DNA from 3 places in the Bacillus luti genome. Region 1 is predicted to be linked to each of the others. Evidence: riboswitches for the same ligand, from Rfam matches in the RefSeq annotation. Region 1 holds a riboswitch; each other region holds the start of a gene.

What was found. Region 1 has a riboswitch for S-adenosylmethionine ahead of EUC40_RS22500 (MetQ/NlpA family ABC transporter substrate-binding protein). Riboswitches for the same ligand answer to the same signal wherever they lie in the genome.
Region 2: it holds a riboswitch for S-adenosylmethionine, as region 1 does, so the genes downstream of both, EUC40_RS24805 (peptide ABC transporter substrate-binding protein) here and EUC40_RS22500 (MetQ/NlpA family ABC transporter substrate-binding protein) in region 1, are expected to answer to the same signal.
Region 3: it holds a riboswitch for S-adenosylmethionine, as region 1 does, so the genes downstream of both, mtnK (S-methyl-5-thioribose kinase) here and EUC40_RS22500 (MetQ/NlpA family ABC transporter substrate-binding protein) in region 1, are expected to answer to the same signal.

The regions. Positions count from the first base shown of each region.
Region 1 is NZ_CP040336.1:4,425,798-4,430,780, forward strand. It holds gene EUC40_RS22495 (acyl-CoA dehydrogenase family protein) at 1-1,094, opposite strand, end outside; gene EUC40_RS22500 (MetQ/NlpA family ABC transporter substrate-binding protein) at 1,109-1,927, opposite strand; SAM riboswitch class I at 1,986-2,072, opposite strand; gene brnQ1 (branched-chain amino acid transport system II carrier protein BrnQ1) at 2,352-3,653, opposite strand; gene EUC40_RS22510 (peptide MFS transporter) at 3,906-4,983, shown strand, end outside.
Region 2 is NZ_CP040336.1:4,923,435-4,928,417, reverse strand. It holds gene EUC40_RS24810 (peptide ABC transporter substrate-binding protein) at 1-598, opposite strand, end outside; partial or broken gene EUC40_RS24805 (peptide ABC transporter substrate-binding protein) at 980-2,620, opposite strand; SAM riboswitch class I at 2,753-2,858, opposite strand; gene EUC40_RS24800 (aldo/keto reductase) at 3,011-3,844, opposite strand; gene proC (pyrroline-5-carboxylate reductase) at 3,846-4,649, opposite strand; gene EUC40_RS24790 (GRP family sugar transporter) at 4,862-4,983, opposite strand, start outside.
Region 3 is NZ_CP040336.1:1,312,054-1,317,036, forward strand. It holds gene EUC40_RS06885 (pyridoxal phosphate-dependent aminotransferase) at 22-1,212, opposite strand; gene EUC40_RS06890 (carbon-nitrogen family hydrolase) at 1,227-2,090, shown strand; SAM riboswitch class I at 2,162-2,306, shown strand; gene mtnK (S-methyl-5-thioribose kinase) at 2,398-3,579, shown strand; gene mtnA (S-methyl-5-thioribose-1-phosphate isomerase) at 3,576-4,637, shown strand; gene EUC40_RS06905 (YvrJ family protein) at 4,706-4,867, shown strand; gene EUC40_RS06910 (3-hydroxybutyrate dehydrogenase) at 4,898-4,983, opposite strand, start outside.

The sequences.
Region 1 (4,983 bases):
GGATTGTGCAAACCAGCTCGAACATTCAAATAATAGCGGTGTAATGGATTTGTTTCAGATAAGCTTTTAGCCCCTACAATTCGCATTGATTTATCAACAACTGATATCGCTGTATTTGTCGCAATATATTTTGCTGCTGCCAGTTCCGCTTGTAATGATTGTTTATCTTCTACATCATCATATTTTTTTGCGATTTGATATACAAACGTACGAGCTTGCAAGAGTTCTAGCTCTAACTCTCCTACTAACCTTCTAACATTAGGAAGCAAACTAATCGGATGAGTTAAACTATTCGGTTGATATGATTTTGCAAAATCAATTGCATAATTTCTTGCGGCCTGTGCAATTCCTAAATAGCATGCTGGTATATGAAGTAACCATCCAATTCCTTTTGGTTTCGTCTTTGAATCCTTTATATCAGTTAAACACTTATCAGCAATCTCTACATTTTTTAATACAAGATCATGACTAGCGGTTCCACGCATCGCAACGCTATCCCATGTTTCTTCAATAAAAACGCCTTTTTCATGTCTTGGGATTACAAATTCTCCAATTTCTTCGCGCCCTTCTATGCTGGCTGATATGATGAAATAATCAAGTACAGGAGCCATCGTTGTAAAAGTTTTTCTCCCGTTTATTATCCACTTATCACCTTTTTGAACAGCTAACGTTTCTGGTTTTCCACCACGCGTAGGACTCCCTGTATTTCGCTCTGTTGCAGCTCGGTTAAAAAGAGCACCCTTTTTTACTTCTTCACAAAGCCAGGAAAACATGTCAGGTTTCCACGACCGATTTTCAGCAAGTTCCTTAATAATTCCAAGATGCCACCCAATTGATAAAGCTGTCGCACCATCTCCTTCGGCAATCTTTTCTTGAAATAAAACAAAATCATATAAAGAAATAGACTCTCCTCCAACATCTTTTGGGAGCGTTAGTTTTGTATAGCCAATATCCTGTAAATCTTTCATATTTTCAAAAGGAAAAGAACCAAGCTCACTTAGCTGATGCTCTCTTCCTGCAAACTGTGGAATTAACTCCTTTAACTTCTCTAACACAAGCAGTTGTTTTTCTGTTTCTACATACGAGATTGCCATATTGAAGCCTCCTTTTACTTTAAATAATCAGGTAAAATAAAACCGTTAAACTGTTCTTCAGATTCAATCATTTTTTTAAATTCTGGTGAATGATATGCCTCAATTAAATCTTTAACAAATGCTTTCTCTTTGTCCTCATCACGAACGGTAACGATGATTCGGTGTTGTGATGGTGTTTTTTCTAATTCAAGTGCCTCTTTTAATTTATGTCCTGATGAAATAACAAGATTTCCGTTAATAATACCGTAATCTAAATCCTTCATAGCTCGTGGAATTTGCGGCGATTCAAGTGGAACCAGTTTGAAATTTTTCTTTTTATACGTCACGTCTTTTTCAGAAATCGTTAAAATATTTACATTGTCCTTTAACTTCACCCAACCAATTCCTTCTAAAATTCGTAATGCACGCTCTAAGTTAACAGGATCATTTGGTACTCCTATTTTCATACCATCTTCCAAATCATCTAGTGATTTATGTTTTTCAGAATATACACCTTGAGGTGCTGATGGGACTTGTATTACCCCTTTAATTTTCGCATTATTTTCTTTTGCGTATGATTCCATAAAGGCAGTACTTTGAAATATGTTTGCATCAATATCTTTATTTGTTAACGCTGGATTTGTTTCGTTTGGTGAATTAAACTCAACAATTTTAACTTTATACCCCTTTTTCTCTAAGTACGGCTGTACTGCTTTTTTCACTTGATCACTATACGGACCAGGTGTAAATCCTAAACTAATTTCTTTTTGATTCCCCGTTGATGTTTGTGTGCAACCAGTAATAATAAACAAACTACATACAATACTTACAAGTGCTAAAAATAAACGCTTCATCTCTTTTCCCCTCCTAATAAAAAAACAACCTTACATATAAGAAGGTTGTCGTTTTCCCCTCTTATCTACTCGGAATTAGCACCTTGTCATTTTTCAGGTTGCTGAAGTTTCATTGGGCCGTTCCCTCCACTTCTCTCGATAAGATTATATTGAATTGTTCTTTCTATTGTGTCACTATTCCGATAAAAATACAATGTTTTTTTACGTTTTTTTCCACATGATGTAGAGCAACGCATCCCAATAAAATATATTAATCCTACAGGAAAAAGACTTCTGTATCATTCCAACCTAGTAAGTTATTACACGCACATACACTTTTACCAATTGTTTTACTTTAATAGCAGTAACATTAGTCTATTCATTTTCAATACTATTTTTCCCAAAAAAAGAAAGGTGTTTTCCGAAATAGGAAAACACCTTTTACTTATTTCTTCTTATTTAAAACACTACTCACGATAACACCAATACAAGCACCTATAATAGCTGGAACAATCCACCCAACACCTTCTGTATAAAAAGGAATGTATTTCAATACTGACGTCCACTCATTCATCATTACATTTTTATTAAAAATATCAATTGCACTAAATACCGCTACAGCCCCAACGGTTACTGTATATACGTATACATACTTTCCAATATACTGATGGAATAACCCTAAAATAATAAGCGTTAATGCAACTGGATAAATAAATCCAAGGATCGGTACTGATACTTTTAAAATTTGCGTTAATCCTAAATTCGCTAAGAGCATACTAACAAAACTTAGTATAAACGCCCAAATTTTATAAGATACTTTCGGGAATGCACTTGCGAAAAATTGACTACAAGATGTAACGAGTCCGATTGAAACACATAAACATGCGATAGTAAAAATAAGACCTAATAAAACGACTCCGCCTTGTCCAAATAATACCGTCATAACTTGTGATAACACTTTCGCGCCATTATCAAACGTACCTAATGAACCACTAATTGAACCAACATACCCAAGGATGACATAAATAATAGATAATAAAAGACCTGCTCCAATACCAGCAATACTCATATATTTCGCTAAACCTTTATCATCTTCAATACCTTTTGCACGCAGCGCATTGGCAATCACAATACCAAAGATTAAAGCCGCTAGCGCATCCATCGTTAAATATCCGTCTAAAAACCCTTGGAACATAGGAGCTTGTCCATAGTTTCCAGCAGGTTCTTTCACACTACCTACTGATGTAAACATGCTTTTTATAAAGATAAGAGCAATCATACCTAATAATAACGGTGTTAAAACCTTTCCGAACAACCCCATTAATTTAGACGGTGATAAACTTAACCAGTACACAATACTAAAGAAAATAACCGTGTAGCATAATAAAACTACGCTTCCCGCTTCTGGGAAGAACTGACCTGGCCCCATTTCAAAAGCTAAACTTCCTGCACGTGGGATACCAAGACCTGGTCCAATAAATACATACACGATACACGGAAAAATAATGGCAAATGAAGAATGAACCCTACCCGCTAACGTTTGAAAACTTCCCGCTTTCGCAATAGCAATAACTCCCAATATAGGAAGACCTGTTGCTGATATAATAAACCCTACTAATGAAATCCACACATGTTCTCCTGCTTCATAACCAAGAAAAGGCGGGAATATAAGATTCCCTGCTCCAAAGAACATTGAGAATAACATAAGACTAATAAGTAAAATTTCTTTTTTCTGTAACAATTTCATTTCTTTCCCCTTCTTTAATTTCATCTTCCATGAAATCAATTTCACATATAAAAAAGTGCAATAATCCGCTTCCTTACAAAGAAAACATAGTCCATAGTCTATCACAAAAGAAACGCTCCTTCTATAGCTATCCCTCTTTTCCAATTTCTTCTGAAAAATCAACCTTTATTGACTTATAATAGTTAATAAGGTAAAATATTAAATGTACAAAATTATTAACTTTGTTTTTGTTTGTGTCAGGAGGAAAATAACATGGAATCAGCGATACAACTAGAAAGAGAACAACAAAGAAAAAAGAAACATCCTCCAGGTTTATACTTACTCTTCTTTACAGAAATGTGGGAAAGATTTAGTTACTATGGATTACGAGGATTATTAACATTATATTTAACGACAGCTTTAGTAAGCGGTGGTCTTGGGTTTAGTCCCGCATGGGCACTCTCTATTTACGGATTTTATACTGGAGCCTGCTATTTCACACCAATGATTGGTGGATACTTAACAGACCGTTTTCTAGGTAAACGAAAAGCGATCACAATTGGTGGTATAACAATGGCAATCGGTAACCTTACACTATTTGCCTTGCAAAACCAATTAGGCTTATACCTCGGATTAGCGCTTATTATTATTGGTAATGGATTCTTCAAACCGAACATCTCTACACTGGTTGGGGAATTATATGAAGAGAACGATTCAAAACGTGATAGTGCGTTTACCATTTTCTATATGGGTATTAACGTCGGGTCATTTTTAGCTCCACTCGTTTGCGGATTTTTATCAGAAAATTTATTCAAAACAACAGTTGATGGAGTGGTACATTACGGATTCCGTTACGGTTTCTTAGCCGCTTCAATCGGAATGATCATTGGACAAATTTTATTTACAACACTATCAAATCGCTTCCTTGGTGATATTGGTAAAAAACCAACTCGCGATTTGCAAACAGCTGCTGGACAACCATCAGTAGGAGATACACCGTTAACAAAAAAAGAAAAACAACGTACCGCAGTTATCGTCATTTTAACATGCTTTGTTGTCTTCTTCTGGGCTGGCTTTGAACAAGCCGGTAGTTCATTAACATTATATACAAACAAATTTGTAGACCGCTCTGTGTTCGGATGGGAAGTTCCAACATCTTGGTTCCAATCGGTCAATCCATTATTTATTATTTTACTTGCTCCAGTCATTTCAGCATTATGGGCAAAACTTGCAACTAGAAAAAAAGGGGACTTAAAAATCCCAACAAAAATGGGACTTGGTATGATCCTACTCGGTATCGGCTATATCATTCTCGTTATGGCTACATTAAAAACAGGTAGTGATGAACATA
Region 2 (4,983 bases), 500 kb from region 1:
TTAAGTACGCTTCATTAACTGGTAAGAATGTCGAGAATGTCGTTAAGCTTAAGAAGTAGGGAACAGGACGGTCTAGTTGTACTTCTAACGTTTTATCATCAAGAGCTTTAACTCCTAGTTGATCAATTGGCAATTGTTTTTGGTTTATTTGTTTCGCATTCTGTATATCGAAGAATAAGAATGCATATTCAGCTGCTGTATCAGGATTTACGGCACGTTGCCAAGCGAAGACGAAGTCTTTTGCTGTAACAGGAGTACCGTTTGACCATTTTGAATCACGCAGGTGGAATGTATATTTTGTCTTATCGGGACTAACGTCAACCGACTCAGCAACACCAGGAATCGGTGTGTTATCTTCTCCCATTGCATATAACCCTTCAAAAACATTGCGCATTACGTTCATGGATTCCCCATCCGTTGCTTTTGCAACATCCATTGTTGGAATTTCTGAAGCGAATGATAAGTTAATTGCCTGTTTATCAGGTGCTTTATCATTTGCTTTCGCTCCGCTTGCATTATCTTTATTTCCCCCGCAAGCAGTTAGTAGTAGACTTGCTCCTAAAACAGATGCAACAACAGGTACGACTTTTTTCTTCATTGTTCTTTCCTCCCTAAATGTGTTGTTCGTAACGTCATAATGTCCATGTCTTGAAGTAGCTATAGAAGGAGATAAAACCTATTATGAATATTTGTTTATAGGTAATCAGGTGTTCTATATGTATATACATGTTGAACTATAATCTATCGTTATATGTTTCAACATAGAGACATTATATTTTGATGGTGAAATATTTCGTTTCTTTGATTATTTAGAATATTAACACTGGAAAGAACTATATGTCAATAATAAAAACAGAATGTTAATTTCTTGAAATAATATATTAAAAAAGTAGATTCCCATGTATTAAGGAACCTACTTTTAATACGTTTTGTGAAAAAATAATTAATATGGTGGAATAACGTTGGTCAAAGTTACAATTTATTTTTCAATTTTTGCCCATTTGAAGTTTAATTGACCTGCAAAGTCTACTTGCACAATTCCTTTCACATAAGAACGTTCTAAATAAGATTCTCCCTTTTGATAAAGAGGAGCGATAACAGAGTCTTTAAATAATATTTTCTCGGATGCTAGTAATGCTTCCCAGCGAGCTTTTTCATCACCAGCTAAAGTTGTTTTCACTTTTGCTATTGTTTCATCGAACTCCTTATTAGAGTAATGATCTAAGTTATAAGGGTTATTCGTTGTAAATAGCTCAAGGAATGTAATTGGATCCGCAAAGTCAGGGCTCCAGCCATCAATACCGATTTCGTAGTCACCTTTTAATAAAAGCGAAACTTATTGCTTACGCGGTTGCGGTTTTATATTTACTGTTAAGCCATCTAAATTCTTTTCTAGTTGTCCTTTTAAGAATTCACCAGTTTTCTTCTCAAGGTCACCATCACTTGTTAATAATTCTAACGTTATTTTTTCAGATCCAAGTTCTTGTTTTGCTTTTTTCCATAATTCTTGTGCCGATTTTGTATCAACCTTTGTTAAATCGCTGTTTGCAACGCGGAAGTCTGTTCCGTCAGGTCCTTTTGCAAAGTTTTTTGGAACGAGACTAAAGGTTGGTGTAGAGCCATCATTTAATAACGTATTTACAAAGGATTTTCGATCGATCGTTTGATCAATTGCTTGGCGTGCAGAAACGTTTTGCAGCACTTTGTTTTGCTGATTCATACGTAAAAATTGTACGCCTACGTTCGGACGTTCTTTAAAGTTACCATCCTTTTTATATTTATCAACGAAATCAGACGTTAATTTTATACGGTCTAATTGTTTAGATTCAAATAAATTTACTTCTGTTGATTTTTCTTTCACGACGTTAAAATTGATTTCTTCTAGTTTGACAGCATCTTTATCCCAATAGGTAGGGTTTTTCTTGAATTTAAAGCTTTGTTCGTGCTTCCAATCGCTTAGTGTAAAAGCTCCGTTGTACAAGATTGTATTATCTTCTAAAGCGTACTTATCACCTTGTGCTTTAAAGAATTCCTCGTTAATTGGTAGAAATGTTGGGAACGCTGTTAAGCTAATAAAATACGGAACAGGACGCTCTAATTCTACCTCAAACGTATGGTCATCAATTGCTTTTACACCAAGTTGATCGGCTGGAAGCTCTTTGTTGTTAATCTTTGTTGCATTTTTAATATCAAAGAATAGAAATGCATATTCAGAGGCTGTTGCTGGATCGACAGCTCTTTGCCAAGCGAAGACAAAATCTTTCGCGGTAACAGGAGTACCGTTTGACCATTTTGAATCTCGTAAATGGAATGTGTATTTCGTTTTATCGCTATTTACTTCATGAGATTTTGCAACGCCAGGGACAGGTTTGTTACCTTCACCAAGATTATACAAACCTTCAAATACGTTTCTCATTACTTGACCAGAATCAGTATCTGTAGCTCGAGCTGTATCCATTGTTCGTATTTCAGTAGGTGAAGATAAGTTTAAAACCTGTTTACTAGGTGCCTCGTCTTTTGCATTTGCTCCGCTTGCTTCGTTTTTATAACTACCGCAACCAGTTAATAAAATACTTACTCCTACAACTGATGCAATACCGGGTACAAACTTCTTTTTCATTTGATTTTCCTCCTAAATAATTAAGTTTGGATGATGATGAGGGAAATGAAAAATAAAAAATCCCTCTTTTCATATTGAGAAAGAGGGATTTTTACGTACAAGTTATGCACCCGTATATAAACGAATTCCCTCATTCTATCTTTCAAGCCATAAAGCTTGCAGGAAGTGGCACAGTATTCAAAATGAACCTGTTGCCGAGGTTTCAAAGGGCCAGTCCCTCCACCTCTCTTGATACAATGAGTAAACGAATAAATTTTATTAATTTTTGTGTTTCTTTGATAATTCAAAATCTTACACCTTGGATAATGAAGTGTCAACCTAATGAAATATAGTTTAAATTTTCAGTTTTCTTTAACGAAAAAACCACTGCATATGGCAGTGGTTTTTCTACTAGAAGTTAAAGTTATCTGGATCTGGACCAACGCGACGATCTTCATTGAGTGCTTGAATTGCTTTCATGTCATCAGCGCTTAATTCAAAATCGAATATATTTGCATTTTCAATAATGCGATGTTCTTTAATAGATTTAGGGATTGTTACAACTTCGTTTTGTAAATCCCAGCGTAAAATAATTTGCGCAGTTGATTTATTATATTTTGTCGCAATTTCTTGTAACGTTGGATTATCAAGTAGTTGTCCTTGCATTAATGGTGACCAAGCTTCAAGTTGGATGTTATGTTCTTTACAGAAAGTGTGTAATTCTTCTTGAGCTAAACGTGGATGGTATTCTACTTGGTTAACCATTGGTTTAATTTCAGCGATTTCAAATACATCTTGCAAATGGTGAATGTGGAAATTACTCACACCAATAGCGCGAACACGGCCGTCTTTATAAAGCTTTTCTAACGCTTTCCATGATTCAGTATATTTTCCTTTTACAGGCCAATGTACTAAATATAAATCTAAATATTCTAGACCTAATTTTTCTAATGTAGTTTCAAATGCTTGAAGTGTTGTTTCATAGCCTTGATCGCTATTCCACACTTTTGATGTAATGAATAATTCTTCACGTGAAACACCTGATTCACGGATCGCTTGTCCAACGCCTTCTTCGTTTTGATAGATTGCAGCAGTATCGATGCTACGGTAGCCATTTTTAATTGCTGCTTTTACAGAATCAATTACTTCTGAACCATCTTCTACTTTAAAAACACCTAAACCGAACCAAGGCATTTTTACACCGTTATGTAATGTTGTATAGTCTTTTAAACTTGTTAAACTCATATTATTTCCCCCTAGCTTTTTTGTTTGTTGCTTCTACTGCTTTTTGAATTGCTTCTGAAAAATTATACTCATATAAAGTTTTGAGACCTTCAGCTGTGGAACCACCTGGTGTTGTTACTTGTTCGCGGAGGTTAGCTGGATCTTGCGTTTGTTCAAGCATAGAAGCAGAGCCAGAAATCATTTGAATGACGAGATGTTTTGCAGTTGCCTCATCGACTCCATAACTTATTGTTGCTTCAATTAAGCTTTCGGCAAAGTAATAAAGGAAGGCTGGTGCACTTCCAGTAACTGCAGTAAGTTGATGCACTTCTTCCTCAGTGCAAAGTTGCGAAGTACCAATTCCTCTTAAAAGCAGTTGCAGGGTTTCTTGATGCATCTCGGTTACTGATTGTCCCATTGTATATAAGGAGATAGACTTTCCAATTTCAGCAGCTGTATTTGGCATAATCCAAGCAACAGGCGTCCCCCCGGGAAGTCTCGCTTCTAAATAAGATGGACCAATGCCAGCAGCTACCGTTACGACAAGTTGATTCGATAGTAACGGAGATAACTCTGCTAATAATTCTTCATGTGCAGAAGGTGGCATTGCTAAAACAATCGTATCAACAGATGTAACATGATGCTTCCAATCGGTTGTAATAGACACATCATATTGCCCTTGTAATTGTTCTAATTTTGCTACGTTGCTTCGGTTGGAAATGATAATTTCTTCGATGTATTCTTTACTTGTTTTCAGTAATCCGGAAAATATAGCTTCTGCCATACGACCAGCACCAATAAATAAAATTCGATGTTTAGTTAGCATATCCTTTATTCCTTTCTGATGAGAATATGTTATAAAAAACGATACCATTTTTAAGAGAATTTTGTAAAAAGAAAAGGCTTATCGCGAGAAGGATGAAAATGGAGGGAGGAGGGTTAATACAAATAAGGTTATAAAAATTATTATACTTAAAAAATAGTTGTAATAAAAAATCCCTGAAGCAGTTATGCTTCAGGGATTAATAGATTATAAATTTATGCTTTTGTCATACCTAGTAATACAGCGCCGCCGATAATTAAAACACTACCTAGTGCAATAAAGATCAATTGACGTTTTGTTTTCTTTTCACCTAAGAAGACAATCGCACCGAATGTTG
Region 3 (4,983 bases), 2.1 Mb from region 1:
CTGAATTTTGTCAGATATTTTTTATGTTGTCAATGGCTTTTTGAAAAAATTTAATTTATCAATTCGATTAATGGCTTCTCGTAATCTATCTTCTGTATGCAAGAGACCAACGCGGACATACCCTTCGCCGTGCTCGCCAAACCCAATACCAGGAGCAACTGCGACGTGTGCTTTTTCTAGTAAAATATCAGAAAATTGCTCAGATGTGTAACCTTCTGGTACAGGAAGCCATGCAAAGAATGATCCGGTTGGAATATCTACATTCCAACCAATTGAGTGACAAGCTGAAATAAGAGCGTTTCTCCGGGATTCGTAACTATTTACAAGATCTACTACACAAGACTGTGAACTTAATAGTGCTTCACGAGCAGCATCTTGAACTGCACCAAAAATACTAACATACATATGATCTTGTAATAAGTTAATTGTTTCGATAACACTTTCATTCCCTACTGCAAAAGCAATACGCCATCCAGCCATATTGAAAGTTTTTGATAAAGTATAAATTTCAATTCCTGTATCTTTGGCACCGTCTGCTTGTAAGAAACTAACCGGCTTTTGATCATCAAACCCAATAGCGCCGTAAGCAAAATCATGAACAACTAATATATTATGTTTATTAGCAAAATGAATGGTTTCATCAAAAAAATCTTTTGATGCAGTAGCACCAGTAGGATTGTTTGGATAGTTTAAAAACATTAACTTTGCACGCTCAGCGATAGTATCATCAATTTTCGTGTAATCTGGTAAAAATTTATTTTCTGCAATAAGCGGCATTGTTTTAAATTGTGCTTTTGCTAAAGCAACTCCTGATAAATAATCTGGATAGCCTGGATCTGGAACGAGAATAGTATCACCAGGGTTTGTAAAACACATTGGTAATTCTACTAATCCAGCCTTTCCACCAAACAAAATAGCAACTTCAGTTTTTGGATTTACTACTACATCATATTCACGTTGATAGAATGTTGCCACGGCTTCTTTTAAGCTCTCGTGTCCGCGAAATGGCGGATATTTATGATGAATGGTCTTTTCTGCAGCATCTTGTAAAGCTTTTACGATATGCTGCGGGGTTGGTTGATCTGGATTACCTTGACCTAGATTAATAACATCGTGACCAGCTGCAACGACCTTGTTAACTTTTGCAACAAGTGAAGCGAAAAATTGTGTAGGCAATGATGTTACTATCTCAGAAGGTTGAAATAATTTCATACTTTCCACCTCTTTTGAAAGTTGTTACAATTCTAGTGACAAATGATATAATCTTTCCAGTATTTTGTAAAGAAAAAAATGAGAATGGGGCTGACAAAATGAAAGTCGCATGTATTCAAATGGATATTGTCTTTGGAGATGTAGAAAAAAATATTGAAAACGCTAAAAATAAAATAAGTGAAGCGATGAAGGAAAGACCAGATGTTATCGTCTTACCAGAACTATGGACGACAGGATATGATTTAACGAGACTTTCTGAAATTGCAGATAAGGACGGAGTAGAAACGAAAGAAACGTTGAAAAAATGGTCGAAACAATATGGGGTACATATTGTTGGTGGTTCCATAGCGAAGCAAACAGAACAAGGTGTTACAAATACAATGTATGTTGTAAACAAAGAAGGAGATCTAGTCAATGAATATAGTAAAGTGCATTTATTTCAGCTGATGGATGAACATAAATATTTAGTCGCTGGAAATAGTACAGGCGAATTTAAGCTAGATGATGTAGAATGCGCCGGCACAATTTGTTATGATATTCGTTTTCCAGAGTGGATGCGCGTTCATACTGTTCGAGGGGCAGAAGTTTTATTTGTTGTAGCAGAATGGCCATTAGTACGTTTAGCACATTGGCGCTTGCTGCTGCAAGCAAGAGCAGTTGAAAACCAATGTTATGTTGTTGCGTGTAATCGGGCAGGAAAAGATCCGAATAATGAATTTGCAGGTCATTCTTTAATTGTGGATCCTTGGGGTGAAGTTGTGGTAGAGGCAAATCAAGAGGAATCCATTTTGTTTGGAGAGCTTACATTCGAGAAAATTCAAGAGGTTCGTAAAGGGATTCCAGTTTTTGCGGATCGTCGTCCAGAATTATATAAATAAAATATTGACAAGTGATTTTTATTCTTGGTATAGTCTTCAACATAAAGTTAAAAATTCAAAAAATTATACAACTCTTATCAAGAGCAGGTGGAGGGATTTGGCCCGATGAAGCCCAGCAACCGACCGTAATACCATTGTGAAATGGGGCGTATATTTACGACGCCAAAAGGCACGGTGCTAATTCCAGCAGAAAGTATACTTTCTGGTAGATAAGAGGGGAGAAGATAAACTTCAAACCTCTTTCTTTGTGGAAAGAGGTTTTTCTTATGCTAGAAAAACCTCTGAATTAAAAAAGGGGGAGAAAACGATGGGATATTATTCATTAACAGAAGTAACTGCTGTACAATATGCGAAAGAACATGGCTATTTTGAAAAGAAAGCGAATGTAGTTTGTCATGAAATTGGAGATGGAAATTTAAATTACGTGTTCAAATTAGATGATGGAGTGAAGTCGATTATAATAAAACAAGCGTTGCCATATGCGAAAGTAGTTGGTGAGAGCTGGCCATTGTCTATAAAAAGAGCAACGATTGAAAGTAAGGCACTGCAAATTTTTGCGAAGTATGTGCCTGAATATGTGCCGGTAGTGTATAGTCATGATGAAGAATTAGCGGTAACAGTCATAGAAGATTTATCACGGCTAACAATTACAAGAAAAGGATTAATAGATGGAGAGGAGTATCCACTTTTATCCCAACATATTGGTCGTTTTCTAGCAAATGTTTTGTTTTATACTTCAGATTTCGGGTTAGAGTCAGAAGAAAAAAGGATACTAGAAGGTGCATTTGTAAATCCAGACCTTTGTAAAATTACAGAAGATTTAGTGTTTACAGATCCGTTTGGCCATTACGATACAAATGATTATGAGCCGGAGTTACAACTAACTGTTGATGAACTTTGGAGTGATAAAACTTTAAAACTAAAAGTAGCGCAATATAAATATAAATTTTTAACGAGAAAAGAAGCGCTTATTCATGGTGATTTACATACTGGTAGTATTTTTTCATCACCTTCTGAGACGAAAGTGATTGATCCAGAATTTGCAACATACGGTCCATTTGGATTTGACATTGGTCAATTTATTGCAAATTTATTAGTAAATGCTCTATCTAGAGAAGAAGAAAAGAGAAGTGTACTATTTTTCCATATAGAAAAGACATGGAGTTATTTTGTAGAAACTTTTACGAAGTTATGGATTGGAGAAGGCGTAGAAGCATATACGAAAGAAAAACAGTGGATACCGATTATTTTGCAAAATATCTTTACTGATGCTGTCGGATTTGCAGGATGTGAGATTATCCGAAGAACAATTGGCTTAGCACATGTAGCTGATTTAGATGAAATAGCAAATAAAGAAACGAGAATTCAAGCTAAGAAACAAGCGCTATCCTTAGGTAAAGAACTAATAAAATATGAATCTAAGAGCGCTGATATTCAACTGTTTCGAACATTATTTCAGCAGACAGTTTCTGGAGGAGTAAAAGCATGAGTACAATTGTTACTATTCCGAGATCTGTCAGTTGGAAAGGTGATGCAATTGCAGTATTAAATCAAACAAAGTTGCCGCATAGCACAGAATACAAAACGTTAACGACGATTGAAGAGGTTTGGAAAAGTATTGTAATGCTAGAAGTACGCGGAGCACCTGCAATTGGAATTGTAGCTGCATTTGGCTTGGCGCTTGCATCAAAAAAATATAACACTATGCATTTGGAAGAATTTCAAAAGAAATTTAATAGAGATTGTAATTATTTAGGAACATCACGCCCGACGGCAGTGAATTTATTTTGGGCAATCGATCGTATGAGAGAATCTATTCGAGAGATTACTACAATAAAAGAAGCGCAAAAAATATTAGAAGAAGAAGCACTTCTCATTCAGCAAGAAGATGAAGCGGTATGCCGGAGCATTGGGGAATATGCGTTAACATGTTTTACAGACGGTGATAACATTTTAACAATTTGTAACGCTGGAAGTATCGCAACTGCTAGATATGGTACTGCATTAGCACCGTTTTATATTGGGAAAGAAAAAGGTGTACGTTTACATGCGTATGCGTGTGAAACGAGACCCGTTTTACAAGGTGGACGTTTAACGACTTGGGAGTTGAAGCAAGCGGAAATTGATGTAACGCTTATTACAGATAATACGGCAGCTCATGCAATCCGTACGAAAGAAATTAATGCGATTATCGTAGGAGCAGATCGAATTGTGGCAAATGGAGATACCGCAAATAAAATCGGAACAATGAATTTAGCTATATTAGCAAAGTATTTCGATATCCCATTTTATGTTGCAGCTCCGTTATCTACATTTGATATTAAGAAAGAAACTGGAACTGAAATTGTTATTGAAGAGAGAGATGAAACAGAAGTTACGAAAATCTTTGGGAAACAAGTAGCACCAATTGGAGTTGATGTTTATAATCCTGCATTTGATGTAACGCCGAATGAATTAATTACAGGTATTATTACTGAGAAAGGTATTATACGTGGAGATTATAAGAGAGAAATTGCATCATTGTTTGAAAAACAAGCTAATATATAATAGCTTGTTTTTTTTATGCCTAAATTGACTAGTCTCTCTTATTTATATAATGAAAGGGGGAGAAAAAGATGGAAGAGTGGATCAAGATGATAGGTAATGTAGGGTTTCCGATTGTTGTAACATTATATTTACTCCATCGAATTGAAAGTAAATTAGATGGGATAACTGTTGCAATAGAGAAACTGCCACAGCAATTACTAAAGTACGACGATCCTCGTGATAAAAAATAAAGTTTGCTCTTCGTGAGCAAACTTTATTTTTTATTGAGCAGTATAACCACCATCGATAACGACAGCTTGGCCAGTTATACCTTTAGCTTTTTCGCTCGCTAAGAATATAGCATAAT